One region of the Lysinibacillus sp. NPDC093692 genome, then DNA from elsewhere that is predicted to be linked to it. Evidence: riboswitches for the same ligand, from Rfam matches in the RefSeq annotation. Region 1 holds a riboswitch; each other region holds the start of a gene.

Region 1 (5,221 bases):
AGCTATATGTACTAATTCATGAGGTTGTTCTATATGAAGATATTCTGGTAAATTCCGATATTCTTCAAAATGGCCATAATACCATTCCCCAAACTTACATTCATGATGCGTTTTTATAATTTCTTTATGGCCAGCCTTTTGTATAGCATTTCTTAAAAAGCTTGCATGATCCATTAACCTTGCTGCCAATTGGCTAACTACCGTTTGCTCTTTGGGCTTACGGATTGTAGGGGCGATAACTTTTAGCATTTCAGATACTTGATTTTGTATTATATCCGAGAAATCACTAGTATGAGATAATTCCGTCGTTGTTTCTGCTAAACGTCCTACAGCTATTACATTTCCTTCTGATGCGACTGTTATTTGATCAATGCCATGTGCTGTTTCTTCAATATTTTTACTTGTTACAGTCAAATTAGTAATATTGTTCTTCATGATACTTAAAAAGTCCGTTAAATAATGTTCGACTTCTTTGATATTTGTTATTGTATTATGTAATTTCTTATCAATGACTGATCGAATCTTCGTCATTTCTTGCAATGAACCTTTCGAGCTGTTAGCTAACTTCCCTACCTCCATCGCAACAACATTAAATCCTTTTCCATGCTCACCAGCACGTGCAGCTTCTATAGAGGCATTTAAGGATAGTAGTTGTGTTTGATCAGCAATCCCAGTTACACCTTTTCCGATTTCATCCATTTTAGTTATTTCATTATACAACTGCTCTGTTGAATGAGCTCCTTTAGACAGCAACTCCTGAACCAGTTCACCTTTTGTAATGGACGATTCCATTTCCTCTACAAGGAGTATTGAATGTTGTTTGATTTCTTGAATGTTTGCATTAACATTTTGCTCAACTGCAAGTATCTCTTCTGTATTTGACGACATTTCTTCACTCATTGCTGAAATATCCCCTACACTTGCTGAGACATTTTGAACCTTTAAAGCCGTTTGAAAATTTATTAACTTCATATGTGCAAGTACAAAGTCTAAAATCGCATTTTTCACATCAATACTGTCCTGCTCAAGTTCTAATTCCAGAATTCGCTTTTTTAATATTTGTATTTCTAAATCGTTGTGTTGCTCAACGCTTTCATCCACTGGCTTTTGAAACAAACCGAATAACACCATATTAACTCCCACCTTCCCCTTGGAAAAACATGTCACATTTTATTATATAATAATAAAATTAGATAAAGTATGAAATTAATGTAAACAAAAAAAGATGTGCCATTTAATGACACATCCTATTCAATATTATATGTAAAGCGCTTGTTCTAAAATCAATTATGCCTCGGAATAATTGCGTCCGGAATCGGTTTTGAGCTTAGGCCAGCAGATGTTTTTTGTGCGGAAGCGCAGTGCTAACGTAGCGTCAGCAACACGAGGGCCGACACGATGTCGGTCATTTCGGTAATGCCACAGGACGTGGCGTTCTTAGACTGAGTTCCTTTATTTCAGCAAATGTTTGGATACCCTCTAAAAAGTGACTTAAAGGAGATTTCTGTACCTGTCGCTACGCTTTCGGAGACATTTGCTGAAAGAGGTTAAATTCGTCATGTAATGCATTTGCTGCACGAATCATTTCGTCCTGAGGAACAACGACAGACACTTTTATTTCAGAAGTACTTACCATTTTTACAGGGATATCTTCACGGCGTAAACGATCAAACATACGGGCAGCCACCCCCGGATTAGATGCCATTCCTGAACCAATAATAGAAACTTTCGCTAAACCGATTTCAAAATCAGCAAAACTAAACCCTAGTGATACTTTACTATCTTCTAGGACACGTAATGCATCAGCGAACTCCTCTTTTAAAATAGTAAATGATACAGTCAGCTTTAAGCCATCAATTATTGCTTGTACGATTATATCAACGTTTATGCGATTTTCTGCAAGTATTGTGAATATATCTGCTAACGAAGCTTTAGAATAAGCATCATACCCTACCGTGAGGCGAATAACGTCTGACTCATAGGCAACACCACGGACAATTAAATTTTTCTCCATTTCAACTTCCTCCTTCAATAAAGTACCTTCTGTATCTTTTTCGCTTGACCGAATGGTAACTGGGATTTGAAACTTCTTTGCTATTTCTACAGCCCGTGGGTGTAAAATTTGTGATCCTAAGTTTGATAGCTCTAGCATTTCATCATAGGAAATTTCTTTTAACTTTTGTGCCCCAGCAACCTGACTTGGATCAGCTGTATAAACTCCATCCACATTCGTATAAATATCTACGCGCTCCGCCTCTAAAGCTGCAGCAATAGCTAAAGCCGTCGTCTCCGCACCACCTTTACCAAGCGTCGTAATATTCCGTGAATTATTGATTCCCTGTCCCCCTGCAACGACGACGATTTTTCCCTGAGTAAAATACTCTTCTATTCGACTAGCTTCTAGCCCATCAATTCGTGCATTACCATACACCTCATCGGTTTGAATACCTGCCTGCCAGCCTGTTAATGACACTGCATCATAACCTTCTTCCTGCAAAGCAATTGCCACTAATGCACATAATAGTTGTGAGCTTGTTGACAATAGTACGTCTAGTTCACGTTTAGACGCATTGTCTGATAGATTACAAGCCATCTTTGCTAATTCTTTAGACGTCCCTCTCATTCCTGTAGTGACAACGACAATATCAAAACCACTTTCCTTTTGTGCAATCACCTTTTTTGCAACATCTTGAATGTGTTCAGATGATGCTAATGCAGCACCACCAAATTTCATCACAATTCTCTCCATCTTCATTCTCCTTCGTATTTAATCATTTCGCTGATTATAAAGTAGCTATAATTTTGCAGCTTTTCACAAAAAACATCGCAAAAGCAAATAACACCCTTCAACTCTTAGGTAAGAGTAACAGCCTTGAAAAAATGTTGTTTCGAGGAATCTAAAAAGGCAGCTCTCACATAACGTGAAAGCTGCCTATAACATGTACAATAAAAGTAACTTGCGCATGTGTGATAGCTCTCCGAAACGTTTAGAATCGACAGTCTTACATCTCTTAAATGTAAAACCAGCACAACATCGGAAACAACGATGCTCCACTTCGGCAAGTTCCCCTTTCATACATTTTCACTGGACTTGTTCGTCCTCGTATGTACTACTCTTGAACCTTGCACCTCTATCATCACTAAAAAGTGATTGTATTTAATTGAATCTTAGCGAAGAAATTTCCAATTTAATAAGTAGAAACTACTTGAAAACTAAGATGCTGTGTATGACATTGCTATATTGAATAGCTATGTTATATACAAACCTTAGCATACGTCTAATCCTTTGACAATGTCTCTTGTATAAAATCAATTTCGCCTTGGCGTAATTGTAGCTACGACTTTGCTTCCGCTACAGATAAACAATGCGTCTGAAATCGGCTTTGTGCTTAGGCCTGCAGATGTTTTTTGTGCGAAAGCGTAGCGACAGCAACATGTTTTTGTCTGTGCGAAAGCGTAGCGACAGCAACATGTTTTTGTCTGTGCGAAAGCGTAGCGACAGCAACAACACGAGGGCCGACAGGTTGTCGGTCATTTCGGTAATGCCACAGGACGTGGCGTTTTTACCGATGAAGGTCAGTTAACCGTTATCGCACGGATGCGATGGTTTTAGGCTAACATCCCCTGTGAACTCTTTTCCGATTCCGTGAGATCCACCGGAGGCTCTATTTTCATTCAGCAAATGTCTTTGGTACCGAAAGCGTAGTGACAGGTACAGGCGTTTGGACACCCACCGAAAAGGAATTCCATCTACATTCATCTCACTTACCCTTCGGATGTAGTGTTTTCTTCTGAATGAAAATAAGTGTGGATATTACTAGCTAGACTTGCTGGCATCCCCGCTTCCTGTAATGCTTGCACACTTGCCTCACGAATTTTTTTGACAGAGCCAAAATGCTTAAGTAATTGCTGTTTTCGCTTTGGACCAACTCCCTCTATTTGATCGAGGACAGATTGTATAGCATGCTTCTCGTGCTGCTGTCGTAAGAAAGTAATAGCAAAGCGGTGTACTTCGTCTTGAATTCGTTGCAGTAAATAGAAGCCATCACTTGTGCGCTTTAATGCAATTACTTCAGGTGGATCACCAAATAGAAGCTGAGACGTATTATGCTTGTCATCTTTTGCTAATCCGGCAATTGGAATGACAAGGTCGAGCTCATCCTCTAATACTTCCCGCGCGACTTCCATTTGCCCCTTCCCGCCATCAATTAGTACTAAATCTGGTAAAGGTAGACCTTCCTTTAATACTCGTGTATAGCGACGACGGATCACTTCCTGCATTGCCCCGTAATCATCGTGCTTAGCAGCTGTACGTGTTTTGTATTTTCGATACTCCTTCTTTGCAGGTTTACCATCGATAAATACAACCATTGCAGATACAGCATCTGTTCCATGCATATGACTATTATCGAAAGATTCGATCCGTAAAGGCACAGAAATGCCCATAGCTTCACCGAGCGCCTCACATGCTCCTATTGTTCGTTCTTCCTGACGTTCAATAAGCTGGAACTTCGCTGCAACAGCAATTTCAGCATTTTTAATCGCTAAATCAACAAGCTCTTTTTTTTGCCCACGTTTTGGTGTTAGTACCTTCACTTCTAATAATTCCGTTAAAATATCCGCATCAATAGATTGTGGGATAAAAATTTCTTTAGGCTTGATATGCTCTAGCTTGTCATAAAAGCGCCCAACGAACGTTAAAAATTCCTCTTCTGCCTCTTGATAAATCGGAAATATCGAGACATCTCGCTCAATGAGCTTTCCTTGACGGACAAAGAAAACTTGCACACACATCCAGCCCTTCTCGACTGCATAACCAAATACATCGCGGTTAGTTGTATCACTTGATACAATTTTTTGCTTTTGCATGACTGTATCAATATGTGCAATTTGATCGCGAAATTCCTTTGCACGTTCAAACTCTAAATTTTCTGCGGCCGCTAGCATCTTTACCTCTAGCTCTTTTTTTACTTCTTCAACCCCACCATTTAAAAATTTTGTCATATCTTCAATCATATCGTTGTAAGTGTCAACATCAATCTCTTTCACACAAGGAGCTAGACATTGCCCCATGTGATAATATAAACAAACCTTTGAAGGAAGTTGTACACATTTTCGAAGAGGATATAAACGATCTAGCAGCTTTTTCGTCTCACTTGCTGCATACGCATTTGGATAGGGACCAAAATACTTTGCCTTATCCTTTTTCACTTTTCGTGTT
Region 2 (5,221 bases), on a different contig from region 1:
ACGATTACGGTAACGTATGGTGAGCACACACTAACATTTGATGTGTTGGTTGTAAAGCCAGGGAATGACAACGGAAACGGTAATGGAAACGGAAACGGAAACGGTAATGGAAATGGAAATGGAAACGGAAATGGTAATAAAAATAATAATGAAGTTACCGAGGAAGAGTTATAATTAATTTAAGTTCAAGCAAAAAGAGAAATTGCACAGCGCAATTTCTCTTTTTAGTATTGCTTGGTTAGTTCGTCTTAGGTAAATTGAAATCAGTCCTGTTATTTTGATTAACAAAGTTAATAAGCAACTCTTCACCTGTAAGCTCTGTTAATATACATTTAATCAAGTGCATATAGTGATTCCCGGTCTCTAGCAACGAATTTGGCACCGTGATCGATACAGTTGAGATTGTTTTACTTCCTATAAGTAATTAAATAACCTCATGAGATTTCTCTTTTTAAAAATAAGTATGTAAATGTTTAAAAAGATTAAAAATTCGCAATAAATATAGGATTTAATAATGTAACAATATTACGATCATGTATATTTCCGCTTACTTTAACCTTTAATGATTCTGCTTTATTTAAATTAATTTCGACAGGTATAACAGAATCAGATGGTGATAAGGAGAATGCTTTTACAATACTACCATCTGAATTCATCATAGGTGAGGATCACGACATGAAGTTATCCTAACAGATACATAGGGACTCTTTAAAATTTTACGTCAATAATCGACAATTGATTGGTCTCGTTGCAAAACTTTGTAAATTAATAGTGAATATTGTTACTACCTTGTGAATATAATAGCCACATGCAGTTTAAGCTTTTAATTAATTTATTAAGGAATTAGGATGAAACAAAGGAGTGTAAAATTGTCGATTTCAAATCCTCAATACGCATTTTTAGAGGTTGATTTTCATAATCCTAATTTAACTAAAGTAGAACTAAAGGTTGAGAATATTTCCGAAGGAGTACGGGAAAATAATGAACTCGTAGGAAATACAAAAATAGCATCGAAAATAATACCACCTAATGTATATATAAAATTAAACTGGATAATAGGATTGCTCTTATTGATACCAATAGATATTTATTGTATTACGGCTTTAGTGGTATCTGAATTCTTATCAAAATAAAAAGTTAAAACTACCATTGTCTTAGGTTATTCTTAAGATCGAATGCGAAAGCGAAACAGTGTGTCATGAAGGAAAAAAGTAAGTGGTAATCAGCCCGGAATTATTTCCGTTTTTTTTGTACTTTAAGAAATCGAAAGAGATGGATCTAGGTGATGTTTACACAATAAGAAAAGCCCCAATACACACCTATTTCTAAGGTGAATATTGGGATTTTGTTTATCACTATTAACGTTTATTTTCATTTTGAATATTACTGAAATCTACTTCTTCAGCGAACTCTTCTCTGTTTTCATTTTTACGTTCTCTGTTAGCATTTTGATTTTGATTCTGCTGTTTTTTGTTGTCTTGAGTTTTATTATTTTTATGTTTATTATTACCCATGTCATCTCACCTCCACCATTAGTGTGAGAGAAAGATGATTTTTTATCCGCATAACTTACAATTAATTAGTGAAATATTTGTGATGAAACAAAAGGTATGGATATAGTAACATTTTCACCTCCACTTTCTGAGAACGCAGCCGGTAATGTTAAATCACTTGTTAGTGGTTACTTGTCTCATCTTAGAAAGTTTAATTCTTAGATTCTGATGGAACTGCAGATCCATCTGCTCAAGCAGAAAAAGACTACTAATCGTGTATATACTCGTAAGAAGAAAATGGAAGTTGATGTTCCTTATCCATCGATCGAGCGGGTTGAGTTTTATCTTGTAAAGTGGGACGGCCTTAAGATCTACCAAAGAAATGATAAAAGAACTAATTTCCAGTAATGGATTCTTTTGTTGTGCAAAGGATTGAAGATATTTTCGAAGAGATTATATAATGAAGCATGTGTTAAAATTTTTATGGAGGTGGACTATGAAGACGGAAATGATTATGACCGTAGTTTTAATTTTAGGAATGGTAATCTTAATAGACAAAATATACGGAAAAATTAATATAGAAAATTATTCTCCTATTTGGGAGTATTTTTCTAAAGCAATTCTCTATGGGTTTATTGCTAGCGTTACACTATTCTATGGAAAGGAATCGCTAAGAGATGTTAATCCACTAGAATGGGCCATCATTGCAGTTTCAGCAATAGAAGGAACAGGAAACTATATTAATTATGTAAAAGAATCAAAAAGAAGAAAAGAAGAAAAGAAGAAAAGAAGAAAAAAGAAAGACTTGAGTTAATCAAACTTAGATACATAATGGAAAATAATTCTTCAACTTAATAGAGTTGCTTATCAAAAAGGGATTGCCTATTAGCGAAGGTGGTTGTGCTGCTGCTGCGACCTTTTATTACTGTTTTATATCATGATATTTTTAGTAGCGTAGAAGTAAATGTATATGCTCAATAAAACGGAATATAATTTTAGAGGTGCCTTACTTATAGCTGGTAATATAAGTAGGGCATTTTTGTGTATTAATAGACTACTTAATTAGAAGCTTGTTTTTCTGAGAAGTTTTTTACTATGTGTTAGATGATTTTTTTCTATAGGACAAAAATTTTTTAAAAAAATTGCGTGGGGGGTAAACCTCCCTCTTCGAACAATTGTTTACGGCGTTAGTCGGAATCCACTATGATTTGGGTAATGCTAAATATGGTAGCCCAAAATATTCCTAAAGGGGTGGATGCCGTGCAAACTCGGCAAAATAATCAAAATTATCGCTGGGGTAATTTATGAATTATATTGTGAATCGTGAGCGTTAATAAGGGAACGGTTTATAGGTAATGAAAAATCAAGAGGTGAATAATTAAATGCTTATACAATTGTTGATGTATTGTGGTATTTATTGTAAATAGTTATTATTTAAACTGTTTTGATTGTCATTTTTTTGTGGTTGTGCGCGATAAATCTTATAAAATATAGTAGATTTTAAAGTTGACATATAAAAAACGCAATAATATAATTATTTAAAATAATCAAATAATTCACACTTTTCTGATAGTTAGGTAGAGGCGCGGCAGTTAACAGTACCTAATGGAGTCCGAGAAGATGAAGAAGTTAGATAGAAGGAAGTGTCGCCGAAGTATGTGATGAGTTCTCGCCATCATATACTGGGGCTGTAGCGAATAGTTGCAGGACTGTCTTCGTAAACATACGTGTTTATGAAGTTGTGCTATCTCTGTTTAGACAAACAGTGGGAATTTTAAATGGTCGATTCATTTTAAGTTTCTAGAAATGAGTAGGTCATTTTTGTGTTAGACAGATTCTTTTACACAAAGAGTCTATATTTTATTTGTCTATACATTTTGGAATCAGAGGTATTTTGGAGGGGATTTTATGGATAATACATCAACATTATATTATGAATTTTTACCGACTGACGGTCAAAAAATAAACGTGAACCCTTATAAAACAGCATTACTAATAGTAGACATGCAACATCAGTTTATTAGCCGAGACGGATTAGACGCGCAGGTTGCAAGAGAAAAGGGCATGTTTGATCAGTGGGAATACTTTTTTGATCGTATCGACAATTTAACGATCCCGAACAATAAAAAGCTTTTAGATTTTTTCCGTACTAATAAATTAGAAGTAACATTTGGTCGCATTGCTTGCCATCATAAAGATGGACGAGATCGTTCTCCTGTACAACGCCGGACAGGGTGGAACAATATTTTATTGCCAATCGGTGACCCAGGAGCGGAGATGGTGGATGAATTAAAGCCTCTTGATGACGAAATTGTTGTAAATAAAACGACAGATAGCGTATTAAGTGGTACGAATTATGAATTTTTACTGCGTAATATGGGCATTGAAACAGTAGTTTGTACAGGTGTTGTAACAGATCAATGTGTTGCTTCAACAGTTCGAAGTTTAGCTGACGCAGGATTTGAAGTTATTTTAGTGGAAGATGCATGTGCAGCTGCAACGCAACAGCTTCATGATGCTGAAATTATGATTATGAATCAAATTTATTGCCAAGTGATGAGTACAGATGAAGTAATTGATTTAGTAACGGAAGAACTATCAAAACGCGAACCAATGAATCTGTGAGAGGAAATGGACTATGAGTCAAACACCAAATGATCATACACCACAGTTAAAGCGTGTTTTAACATTAAAAGATTTAGTCATTTATGGTATTGCTTTTATGACACCGATTGCGCCAGCTTATATTTATGGCTTTGCAGCAGAGTCTACAAGTGGAATGTTGCCATTAGCCTACTTGATTGCGATGGTTGCAATGATGTTTTCTGCATATAGTTACGGTCGAATGGCTGCTGTTTTTCCAAATGGAGGGTCGACTTATACATATACCCAACGTGCTATCAATCCGCATTTAGGTTTTTTTGCAGGTTGGGCAATGTTTATGGATTATGTCTTAGTGCCACTCATTGTATTCATGGTAGGTGCTTCATATGCGAATGCATTAATACCATCTGTTCCGTATTGGGTATGGGTGTTATTAATTGCAGGTATTATAACTACTGTCAATATTCTAGGTATTGGCATCGCAGCAAAAACAAATCAAACCCTCGTTATGTTTATGGGAATTGTAGTCGTTATTTTTGTGATTTTTTGTGTAAAGACAATTGTCGGTGCGGAAAGTGATACGTCGCTCTTTACTGTTGCACCGTTTTTCAACGATGAAAAATTCGTTATGTCTGCAATTATTTCTGGTGCAACAATGGCCTGCTTCTCGTTTTTAGGGTTCGATTCGATTACAACACTTTCAGAAGAGGCAGTCAATCCAAAAGAGGATATTTGGAAGGCAGCTATTTTAGCTTGTTTAATCGGAGGACTTATTTTTATTGTGCAAGCATATGTAGCTCAGCTTGTATGGCCTGATGTTACAAACTTTAGTTCAGCTGATACGGCTTTATTTGATGTAGCGGAAAAAGCAGGTGGTGCAGTTCTTGCAACTCTTTATACGGTTGCGATTATTGTATCAACAGTGACAGCTGGTTTAACAGGACAAGCAAGTGCATCTCGTTTAATGTTTAGTATGGGGCGTGATGAGGTACTTTCGAAAAAGTTTTTCACACATTTACATCCAAAATATCAAACACCGGTATACAATATTTTATTGATGTGTGTGATTAGTGTTTTAGGAGCGCTGTTTTTATCAGCAAATTTTATAGCAGAATTAATGAACT
Region 3 (5,221 bases), on a different contig from region 1:
CGTTGAAAAGGGTGAATTCATCGTTGAACTTGAAACAGATAAAGTAAACGCTGAAATCATCTCTGAAGAAGCAGGAGTTTTAACTCAAATTTTAGCTGAAGAAGGCGATACTGTACTTGTAGGTCAAGTAATCGCAGTTGTAGAAGCTGGCGAAGGTGCAGCACCTGCTCCAGTTGCAGCAGCTCCAGTTGAGGCAGCTCCAGCTCCAGCAGCACCTGCTCCAGTTGCAGCAGCTCCAGTTGTAGTAGAAACTTCTGGTGAGCGTGTAATCGCGTCTCCAGCAGCACGTAAACTTGCTCGTGAAAAAGGTATTGACCTTGCTGCTGTATCTCCAGTAGATCCACAAGGCCGTGTACGTGTACAAGACGTTGCAGCTCATGGTACAGCTCCAGTAGCAGCACCACAAGCAGCTCCAGCAGCACCTAAAGCAGTAGCAGCTGTTGATGAATCACGTGTGACAATTGAAAAAATGAGCCGTCGTCGCCAAACAATTGCAAAACGCTTACTTGAAGTAAAACAATCTACAGCAATGTTAACAACATTTAACGAAGTAGATATGACAAACGTTATGGCTTTACGTTCTCGTAAAAAAGACCAATTCTTCGAGTCAACTGGCTCTAAACTTGGTTTCATGTCATTCTTCACAAAAGCTGTAGTTGCAGCACTTAAAAAATACCCATATGTGAATGCACAAATCTCTGGCGATGAAATTCACTTAAACAACTTCTTTGATATCGGTGTAGCTGTATCAACAGAAGAAGGTTTAGTAGTACCAGTAGTACGTGACGCTGACCGCAAAAACTTTGCTGAAATTGAAGATTCAATTGCAGACCTAGCTAAAAAAGCACGCGACAAAAAATTAGGTTTAGCAGATCTTTCAGGTGGCTCATTCACAATTACAAATGGTGGTGTATTCGGTTCATTAATGTCTACACCTATCATGAATGGTACACAAGCTGGTATCCTTGGTATGCACTCAATCAAAAAACGTCCAGTTGAAGTGAATGGTGAAGTAGAAATTCGCCCAATGATGTACTTAGCACTTTCTTATGACCACCGTATTATCGATGGTAAAGATTCTGTAGGCTTCCTTAAAACTGTTAAAGAACTACTTGAAAACCCAGAAGATTTATTATTAAATTCTTAATTCCTGAGTTTCTTAAAACCTTGCGAACATCGTTTCGCAAGGTTTTTTTGCTTTTTATGAAGCATTTGTGGGAGGGAAGGATAAAAGAGCCAAAGTGACGGATAAAGCAAGCGAAGCGACCGAAAGAAGAGCTGAGATCGTTTGTGAAAGTTTCACAGTAAAAATGCGTATAGTGCAAATGGTGTTATCTTTACAGTTCAACAATTTCTTTTGAATTACTATAAAATAATTTAAATATTAATTATTTGCTTGATTTCTGAAAAATCAGTTCTTTGTCGCGTGTGTTACAAGCGTATCCACGTATATAAGTTGGTTGGAGTACGTACAATGGAGCATGGGCGATTTTACGGACTTTCTCGACAAAACATTCGAATAAATCATTTTCGACTTTGCAAAAGTATATATATGTCTTTAAAAGGCTAAAAAACCCTAATATTGTAATTAATCAGAAAAGTAATAAAATTGTCTTGACGAAAATATTGTTTTTATAGTAGTATCTTAATATCAATTAAATATACAAACCTCACATTTATCCTATTGTGAGGTAGAGGCGCGGTATTTATTAGTTCATTGTTGAGTATAAGCAAGCGAAGACGCAATGGAGAAGGAACTATCGCCGAAGTATAAAAGGAGCTCGTACTTTTATGCTGGGTCTGCAGTGAATAAGTGCAGGACTGTCCTAGTGAATTATTTTCCAGGTTTACTAGGTTGTGCTATCTCGGAATGATGGAATTTTAGTGAGGATTTGGGCAACTGTTAAAAAAGTAAGACCTAAGTTCAGTACTTAGGTCTTTTTTGGTACAGTTGTCTTATTTTTTTACAGAAAAGGGGAATGTTACATGAAAAGAAAATGGTTAGTATTAATGTTGACCGTAATGACAGCAATCTTGCTAGCAGCTTGTGGTGCTAGTGACAAGAAGGAGACGACATCGTCTAGTAATGGCAGTGCAAGTACTGATAAGAAAGAAGAAAGCGGCCAATTCCGAATCGGGATGGAGGCGGGCTATGCTCCGTTTAACTGGACGCAGCAAAGTGATGCAAATGGCGCGGTAAAAATTGCCGATAATGCAGAATATGCAGGCGGTTATGATGTACAAATGGCGAAAAAAATAGCTGAAGGCTTAGGAAAAGAATTAGTCATCGTAAAATTGGAATGGGATGGCTTAGTACCAGCTCTACAATCAAATAAAATAGATGCAATCATAGCAGGTATGTCACCTACTGCAGAGCGCAAGCAGACAATCGACTTCACTGACAATTACTATACATCTGATTTTGTAATGGTTGTTAAAAAAGGTAGTAAATATGAAAATGCAACATCTATTCAAGATTTCTCAGGTGCAAAAATTACTTCACAATTAAATACATCTAACTACACTGTTATTGATCAAATCAAAGGTGTAAAAAAACAAACAGCAATGGATAGCTTCCCAGCAATGCGTGTAGCAGTAGAAGCTGGAAAAATTGACGGCTATGTAGCAGAACGTCCAGAAGGTATTTCCGCTGCTGCTACAAATGATAAATTCACATATGTAAAGTTTGAAAAAGGCTTTGATACAGATGTTTCTAATACATCTATTGCAGTTGGTTTACGTAAAGGTGATGCTGAGCTTGAAAAAATCAATGAAATCTTAAAAGGTATTTCAGAAGATGATCGTCAAAAAATTATGGAAGAAGCAATCCACCACCAACCAGCAGCACAATAACAAGAATGCACGGGCTAACTATTAGCCCGTGCATTCCATAACATCTCATTTAATAACAATCACAAAAAAATAATAATGTCTTAGCTAATAGTTTCATAAAATTAAAGAAACAGAAGCCCAATGAAAGTGGTTGATAGCTAAGAGACAACAGTAACGAAAAAGCAACACGACGTTGTTAGGAGGTACATCATGAGTCTTGATTGGATTATTTCTATTGTTGAGAACAACTGGCAAATGTTTTTACGAGGTGCTTATTATACATTACTTATTTCAATTAGTAGTACAATTATTGGTGCACTTATCGGATTTTTCATCGGAATTATGCATACCATAAAGGTTCGCAAAAAAGGTGTAAATTTCTATAGCTTAAAGCTCATTAATTTTTTACTAACATGCTATGTCGAATTCTTCCGTGGTACACCAATGATTGTACAAGCAATGGTTGTATTTTACGGATTAGATATAGCATTTGGCATTGATATGCACTTTATTACGGCAGGTATTTTAGTTGTTTCACTAAATACAGGTGCTTATATGGCAGAAATCGTACGAGGTGGAATTGTTTCCATTGATCAAGGGCAGTACGAGGCTGCATCGGCTATTGGCATGAATCATGTTCAAATCATGCTACATGTTGTATTACCACAAGTTGCCCGAAATATATTGCCGGCAACAGGTAACCAATTAATTATGAACATTAAAGATACAGCAGTTTTAAACGTTATTGGGGTTACAGAATTATTTTTCCAAACAAAGTCGATTGCGGGTAATAACTTCCGCTATTTCGAATCCTTCTTTATAGCATGTATCCTATATTTCGTCATGACATTCACAGCATCAAGAATTTTACTGTATATTGAAAAGCGACTGGATGGACCAGATGCCTACAAAAAACAACAGAAAGAAGCAGTATAGGGGGATGAGCAAATGACAGTTATTAAAATAGAGCATTTAAGTAAATCATTTGGTCGTAACCAAGTGTTGAAGGATGTAAATTTTCAAGTAGAAAAGGGTGAGGTTGTCTGCTTAATCGGTTCTTCTGGATCTGGTAAATCAACACTACTACGCTGCATTAATTTACTGGAAACACCAAGTGGCGGTCAAATTTTTTATAAAGATGAAAACATTTTAGACGATAAACATAATATCCAAGAGTACCGAACACATTTAGGCATGGTATTCCAGCAATTTAACTTATTCAATAATCATAATGTGCTAAAAAATTGCACAGTTGGTCAAATGAAAGTATTAAAGCGTTCGAAGGCAGAAGCGGATGAAGTGGCACTAAAATATTTACAAATTGTTGGTATGGATCAATACGTCAATGCGAAGCCTCGGCAACTATCTGGCGGTCAAAAACAGCGTGTAGCGATTGCACGAGCATTGTCAATGAGCCCAGATGTAATGCTGTTTGATGAACCGACGTCAGCTCTCGATCCAGAAATGGTTGGAGAAGTATTAAAGGTAATGCGTCAGTTAGCGGATTCTGGAAATACGATGTTAATCGTTACACATGAAATGGAATTTGCTAAAGAAGTAGCCGATCGTGTAGTCTTTATGGATAAAGGTGTTATTGTAGAGGATGGCCCTCCAACTCAGGTTTTAGTAAACCCTCAGCATGAACGGACAAAAGCGTTTTTAAAACGGACATTAAGATAAAAAAGTTTACACGTTTGGTAATGAATAACTAAAAAAGTGAGTCCAAACGAATTTTATTAATAGTCAATATATAATGTGTAACAATTAAGCTGAACTAAATTAGTTCAGCTTTTATTTGTGATTAAGATATAATCTGGGCCACTCCAATTTAACGGTACAGTCAACTCTAGGAACTTTCTTCTACTGATAGCCTCAATTTTAGGCAGTTAAGGGGGTAGGACTTTGAAAAAATTATGTATTCTATTTACCGTAATTAGTGTTCTATTACTTGGATGTTCGCAAGAAAAAAGCTATAACGTATGGGTTGATTCATCAACACAAAGTCAAGAAACTATTGATTCAGCGATAAAAAGGCTTTCTAAAGCCGGGGTTGATTTCATTATTGATGAAAATGGTAGTGTCTTAGTAAATGAAAAAGAGATGGATAAGGCTGTAATGTGCTGTTCTTAAGCTGAAGGGGACTCTTTTTCGAAAAGGATAATGCCTTTTTTATAATTATTATGCACTTTATTGAAACGAAAACCACGAAATGGTTTTAGGAAGCAAAAGTTCAGTGATGCTAACATTGTAACTTAAACTTTCAAGTCTCCAAACAGAATATCGAAGTAAAGTGGCAAGGGCGACTGATGAGCTTGTTCACTGCAGTCCGTATAATAAAAATAAAAACGTACACTACTAAAATTGAATTTAGTAATGTACATTTTTAATT
Region 4 (5,221 bases), on a different contig from region 1:
ATGAACAGATTCCAAATATTTATGATCTATTGCAATGCCAAATAAAATTGAAAGAATACTCTTTGTACAAGAATTAATTTTATGAAGTTTCTGTTGTTGTTTGTTGTTTTTATAGTATCGAAATATCGTTTTACCGTGACTATTAATCAAAAAAGTATTAATCTTTTCTTTTTTTAATCTGTTTTGTAAAAATGGATAGTCTATCATCTTCCCCCTCCTTTGATTATTTGTCCTCACCTATTAAGATTTACGTGCAGTTATTTCTATTGAATGAAGATAGATGGTATACGTTTCAATAAATTCCATAACCAAAATTTAGTGGTTATTCATTTCTAAAACAGTTTACCATATTAAGGTTGGGTACCAAAAATGGATGGACGGTCTGAAAAACTATAAAAACGTATCAGTGTTCACTATTATGGGGATGCAGTTTTTGAGGCTTAAAGGATTTTACTTTTCACTGACAGTTTTTTCTCTGACAAGATTATATGTTTGAGCTTGCAAATTCATTTTTCAACTAAAAAAACTGCCCTGCAAGCCATTTTCTACGGCTCACAGGACAGTTTATTATTTATTAATCTACTTTTAAATCACATTGCTCAAGCGGAAGCATTTTTGTTTTATGCTTAATTTTATAGCCAAGCCATAACAGTAAGAACAGTGGAATACCGATATACGAGACAAGGACTCCGTACCAATCTACTGAACCACCCATAAAGGCATTGTAGTTTTGTCCAATAACAACAATCATACAAACCGTAAAGGCAAATAGCGGACCGAATGGGAATAATTTTGCTTTATACGGCAACAATTTCGGATCTAATCCCTGTACATCGAACGCTCGACGGAAACGGTAATGGCTAAATGCAATTCCTAGCCAAGCAATGAAGCCAGACATCCCAGAGGCATTTAGAAGCCACATGTAGACCACACCATCACCAAAGAATGAAGCTAAAAATGCTAGGGAGCCGACAGCTAAAGTCGCCAGTAATGCGTAAATCGGAATTCCTCGACGGCTTAGTTTAGCGAAAAATTTAGGTGCATGTCCATCTACCGCTAATTGCCAAAGCATACGAGAAGATGCGTACAGCCCTGAATTCCCTGCTGACAGCATTGCCGTTAGAATGATAGCATTCATCAATGATGCAGCAAAGGCAATTCCTAAACGATCGAACACCAGTGTAAATGGTGAAACAGCGATATCTTCAGATAGCAAACGTGCATCTGTAAACGGAATCAACAGACCAATTGCACCGATCGCTAAAATATAGAATAAAAGAATTCGCCAGAAAACGGACTTAACAGCTTTCGGAATATTTTTACCAGGATCATCTGTTTCACCTGCTGTTATTCCAAGTAATTCTGTTCCTTGGAACGAGAATCCCGCAGCTAAGAAAATACCAAATGTAGCAAGGAAACCACCGTGGAATGGTCCATCACTAATAAAGAAATTCGTAAAGCCTACCGGAGCGTTTCCTCCTAAAATACCAAATATCATTAAGAAACTGATGATAATAAAAATGATTACAGTTACAACCTTTATCATGGCAAACCAATATTCACTTTCACCATAGCTTTTTACCGATAATAGATTGAACGATAATACAACAGCAATAAATAAAACAGTCCAAAGTGCTGATGAGCTATCTGGGAACCAATATTTCATAATCAATGATACAGCAGAAATTTCTGCCGCAATTGTAATTGCCCAGTTGTACCAATAGTTCCAACCAAGTGCAAAGCCTAGAGCTGGATCCACAAATTTTGTAGCATACGTACTAAATGAGCCCGATGATGGCATATAGGCTGCCATTTCACCTAAGCTCGTCATTAAAAAGTAAACCATGATACCGATTAATGCATAAGCAAGAAGTGCACCGCCAGGACCTGCTTGTGCAATGGCACCACCACTAGCTAAAAACAATCCTGTACCGATTGTACCGCCTAATGAAATCATTGTAATGTGACGGCTTTTTAATTCTTTTTTCAACTTTGGCGCTTTATGGCCGAGCTGATTGACTTTAATTTCACTCACAATTTAACTTCCTTCCTTTTAAGAGGCGAAAAAAATGCCATCACATGAACGGCAGTGATGGCTAAGTAAATCCTCTGTTCTTTCAAAATGATAGCTCAACACGTTGTCCAAACGTGACAGTTCTGTTCCTTTCGGAGACAGCCCCAGCATGAGGTTTTCAAGTCCCCTCACACTTCGGCAGTATTTCCTTTCAACTAATATCTTAAATGCTTGTCATTTCCATTAGCATACTCTTAAATACCGCGACCTCTACCTCAATATAAACATGAGGCATATTATTAAATTTATGATGAATATTATTCTAACATATGACATATGGCATTTCAATAACTCAAGTAACATTCTATATTTTGTGAATTTTCAACTATTTTTATTATTGTGATAAAGTGGTATAGTGGTTCAATCATAATTGTTCTAACAGGGGGGATTTATTTGACTACTCATGAACATACCGATACTTATCCTAGCAGGAAAATTAACTGGAAAGGTACAACATTATTACTAGTGATCGGCGTAATTTGTATTGCCTCGACATTACGGATGCCGCTAACAGTTGTTGGACCTATTATTTCCTTTATCCGAGAAGACCTCGGCATATCCTATGCATTAGCGGGCTTTCTAACAACAATCCCATTGCTAGCATTTGCAATTATCTCACCTTTCGTACCAATTGTCGCACGTAAAATCGGGCTAGAACTAACATTATTTTTATCGACTATTCTTTTGGCATTAGGGATTGTACTGCGCTCCCTCGGTACAACTAGTTTTCTCGTATTTGGCACTGCGCTAATTGGTATAGCCATTTCATTCGGTAACGTACTTATTCCAGGATTACTTAAATTGAAGTTTCCTTATCACGTAGGTTTACTTATGGCCTTTTTCACAATGTCGATGAATTTGACAGCTGGGCTCGGCGCTGGCATTAGCTATCCTGTTGCCCATTCATCAATTGGCTGGCAAGGTGCACTGGCAGTCGCACTTGTTCTCGTGGTGTTAACCATTTTAATTTGGATTCCACAGTTGAAATTTAATAAGCCGGAGCCTAATGTTAAAACTACGAAAGAACGTACACCTTTATGGAAATCACCTGTAACTTGGGCAGTAGCGGGAGCTATGGGATTTCAGTCGTTATTATTCTATACAACCGCTGCTTGGATTCCTGAAATATATATAGCACAAGGATTAGCTGCAGATCGTGCAGGATGGATGTTTTCCATCATGCAATTTTCACAAGTACCAATGGCCTTAGCTGTGCCTATTATCGCTAGTAAAATGACATCTCAGCGACCTCTCGTATTCATGTTTACGGCATTTTACTTAATTGGTTTTATCGGACTAGTAATGGAATGGACAAACCTCGCTATACTTTGGATGGTACTACTAGGCTTAGCCGGAGGAGCTTCATTCTCATTAGCGATGATGTTCTTTACATTACGTACCCGTACCGCTTTTGAGGCAGCTGATTTATCAGGTTTTGCACAATCATTGGGGTATTTATTAGCTGCAATCGGTCCAATCTTATTCGGTTATTTACATGATATATTCGGTGGCTGGGATATTACTGGTTGGTTATTTGTTGTCGTAGCATTCATACTCTTCTTATGTTCATTTAGAGCTTCTAAAAATGAATATGTAAATTAAAAAAGGTAGCGCATGATCTTATTTCAGCGGGTGTTTGGACACCCGCTGAAATAAGTTAACGTGAGCTGCCTTTCTCTATTAATAAGGTGGTTTCTGATAAAAATAGTTCGGTGTATTGTAAACATTAACATAAGGCTTGTGATAAATATGAGTTGTAGCTGGCGAAAGAGGTGGAATCAACCATGTCCAATTGCCTGTAACCTCACGATTTGCTGCTGCTTCTGCTTCCTCAAACAATTTAAATTGTTGTGCAGCTGTATGATGATCTACAATGCTCACCCCATCTTCTTTAAAAGAATGTAGAACGGCCATATTCAGCTCAACTAATGCTCGGTCACGCCATAGAGATGCCTGTTTAGCTGTATCAAGGTTAAAAATTTCTGCTATAGCGGGTAGCATATTATAGCGCTCATGATCTGCTAAATTACGTGCCCCGATTTCTGTACCCATATACCAACCATTGAATGGAGCTGTCTCAAAGTCGATACCTGCCATTTGGAAGCGCATGCTCGAAATAATCGGCACTGCATACCATTTCAATCCTAGCTTTTCTACTTGAGAAGATTCTGGATGGCGAATCGGTACCTCTAGCACATATTCGTCAGGGATTATAAACACTTGTGGCTCTCTATCATCCACCTGTACGACAAGCGGTAGCACATCAAATGCTGTTCTCTCACCTTGCCAGCCAAGTGATTCACATACTTTCGTAAACGCAACGGAATGCGGATCACCAACGATTCCATATTCCGTTTCATAGCCTGCATAGCGGATTAGCTGATGATTCCATATACGAACTCGTCCTGGTGCAAAAATCGTTATTGTCGGACGAATTTTCCCATCATTTGTTGCGTATTGAATATGTTTAAGCAAAGCGTTGAAGATATCCTCTTCATGTGAAAGATCACGGGCATCAACAACATGTAGCGATTGCCAAAACAATCGACCAATACACTTATTACTATTACGCCACGCCACTCGTGCACCAAAGATTAGTTCTTCCGTTGTCGGTATATATTCTCCAGCTGTTTTAATATATTGTAATTTATTTTCTAGCCATATTTTTGACTCGTTTTGCTCTACTTGATAAAGTTCTAAAAATCGTTGTACTTCATGTAAATTCATATCGAACTCCTCCATCTACCCTCATATTAGAGGAATGGAACTATTATCACCACGAAAAAATCTGCAAAAAAACATACATATTTTATATATGAAATACTTTGTTCAATATTTCTTATCATTTTTGGGATTAGGGAAGAGATAGACATCTTCGCTTCAAGTGCTATTATGAGAATTTCGGGGGGATTATACCTTTTTGTATGTAGAAATTGGTTATACAAGAGATATCTTCAGTTGCAAAACCGATTTTGTTTATCATGATTAAGCCCTTCGCAATACTTAGGAATAGACGTTATTACACGGCCATTAGAAATAAAACTTCCTTAACACAAAGGGTGATCCTTTTTAGCTTTTAATTGGCATAAAAAAAAGCATGTTACACGAATGTGCAACATGCTTGATGACCCCTACGGGATTCGAACC

The links. A riboswitch is a leader RNA that binds a small molecule or an ion and turns the genes downstream of it on or off. The one in region 1 is predicted to bind lysine.
Region 2: another riboswitch for lysine. It lies ahead of ACQKN4_RS03635 (cysteine hydrolase family protein); the one in region 1 lies ahead of ACQKN4_RS07185 (aspartate kinase).
Region 3: another riboswitch for lysine. It lies ahead of ACQKN4_RS15115 (transporter substrate-binding domain-containing protein); the one in region 1 lies ahead of ACQKN4_RS07185 (aspartate kinase).
Region 4: another riboswitch for lysine. It lies ahead of ACQKN4_RS18750 (amino acid permease); the one in region 1 lies ahead of ACQKN4_RS07185 (aspartate kinase).

What each region holds. Positions count from the first base shown of each region.
Region 1 covers NZ_JBNNUW010000005.1:19,158-24,378, forward strand. Annotated here, with positions in the region: gene ACQKN4_RS07180 (methyl-accepting chemotaxis protein) at 1-1,131, opposite strand, end outside; gene ACQKN4_RS07185 (aspartate kinase) at 1,517-2,749, opposite strand; lysine riboswitch at 2,964-3,142, opposite strand; gene uvrC (excinuclease ABC subunit UvrC) at 3,766-5,221, opposite strand, start outside.
Region 2 covers NZ_JBNNUW010000002.1:175,589-180,809, forward strand. Annotated here, with positions in the region: gene ACQKN4_RS03615 (S8 family serine peptidase) at 1-174, shown strand, start outside; gene ACQKN4_RS03620 (hypothetical protein) at 870-1,133, shown strand; gene ACQKN4_RS03625 (hypothetical protein) at 1,359-1,514, opposite strand; gene ACQKN4_RS03630 (hypothetical protein) at 1,990-2,307, shown strand; lysine riboswitch at 3,064-3,248, shown strand; gene ACQKN4_RS03635 (cysteine hydrolase family protein) at 3,402-4,118, shown strand; gene ACQKN4_RS03640 (APC family permease) at 4,132-5,221, shown strand, end outside.
Region 3 covers NZ_JBNNUW010000013.1:86,013-91,233, reverse strand. Annotated here, with positions in the region: gene odhB (2-oxoglutarate dehydrogenase complex dihydrolipoyllysine-residue succinyltransferase) at 1-1,147, shown strand, start outside; lysine riboswitch at 1,685-1,871, shown strand; gene ACQKN4_RS15115 (transporter substrate-binding domain-containing protein) at 1,987-2,853, shown strand; gene ACQKN4_RS15110 (amino acid ABC transporter permease) at 3,043-3,768, shown strand; gene ACQKN4_RS15105 (amino acid ABC transporter ATP-binding protein) at 3,781-4,512, shown strand; gene ACQKN4_RS15100 (hypothetical protein) at 4,735-4,962, shown strand.
Region 4 covers NZ_JBNNUW010000020.1:1,402-6,622, reverse strand. Annotated here, with positions in the region: gene ACQKN4_RS18755 (serine hydrolase domain-containing protein) at 1-207, opposite strand, end outside; gene ACQKN4_RS18750 (amino acid permease) at 575-2,035, opposite strand; lysine riboswitch at 2,119-2,295, opposite strand; gene ACQKN4_RS18745 (CynX/NimT family MFS transporter) at 2,468-3,676, shown strand; gene ACQKN4_RS18740 (nitric oxide synthase oxygenase) at 3,755-4,801, opposite strand; tRNA gene ACQKN4_RS18735 (tRNA-Glu) at 5,200-5,221, opposite strand, start outside.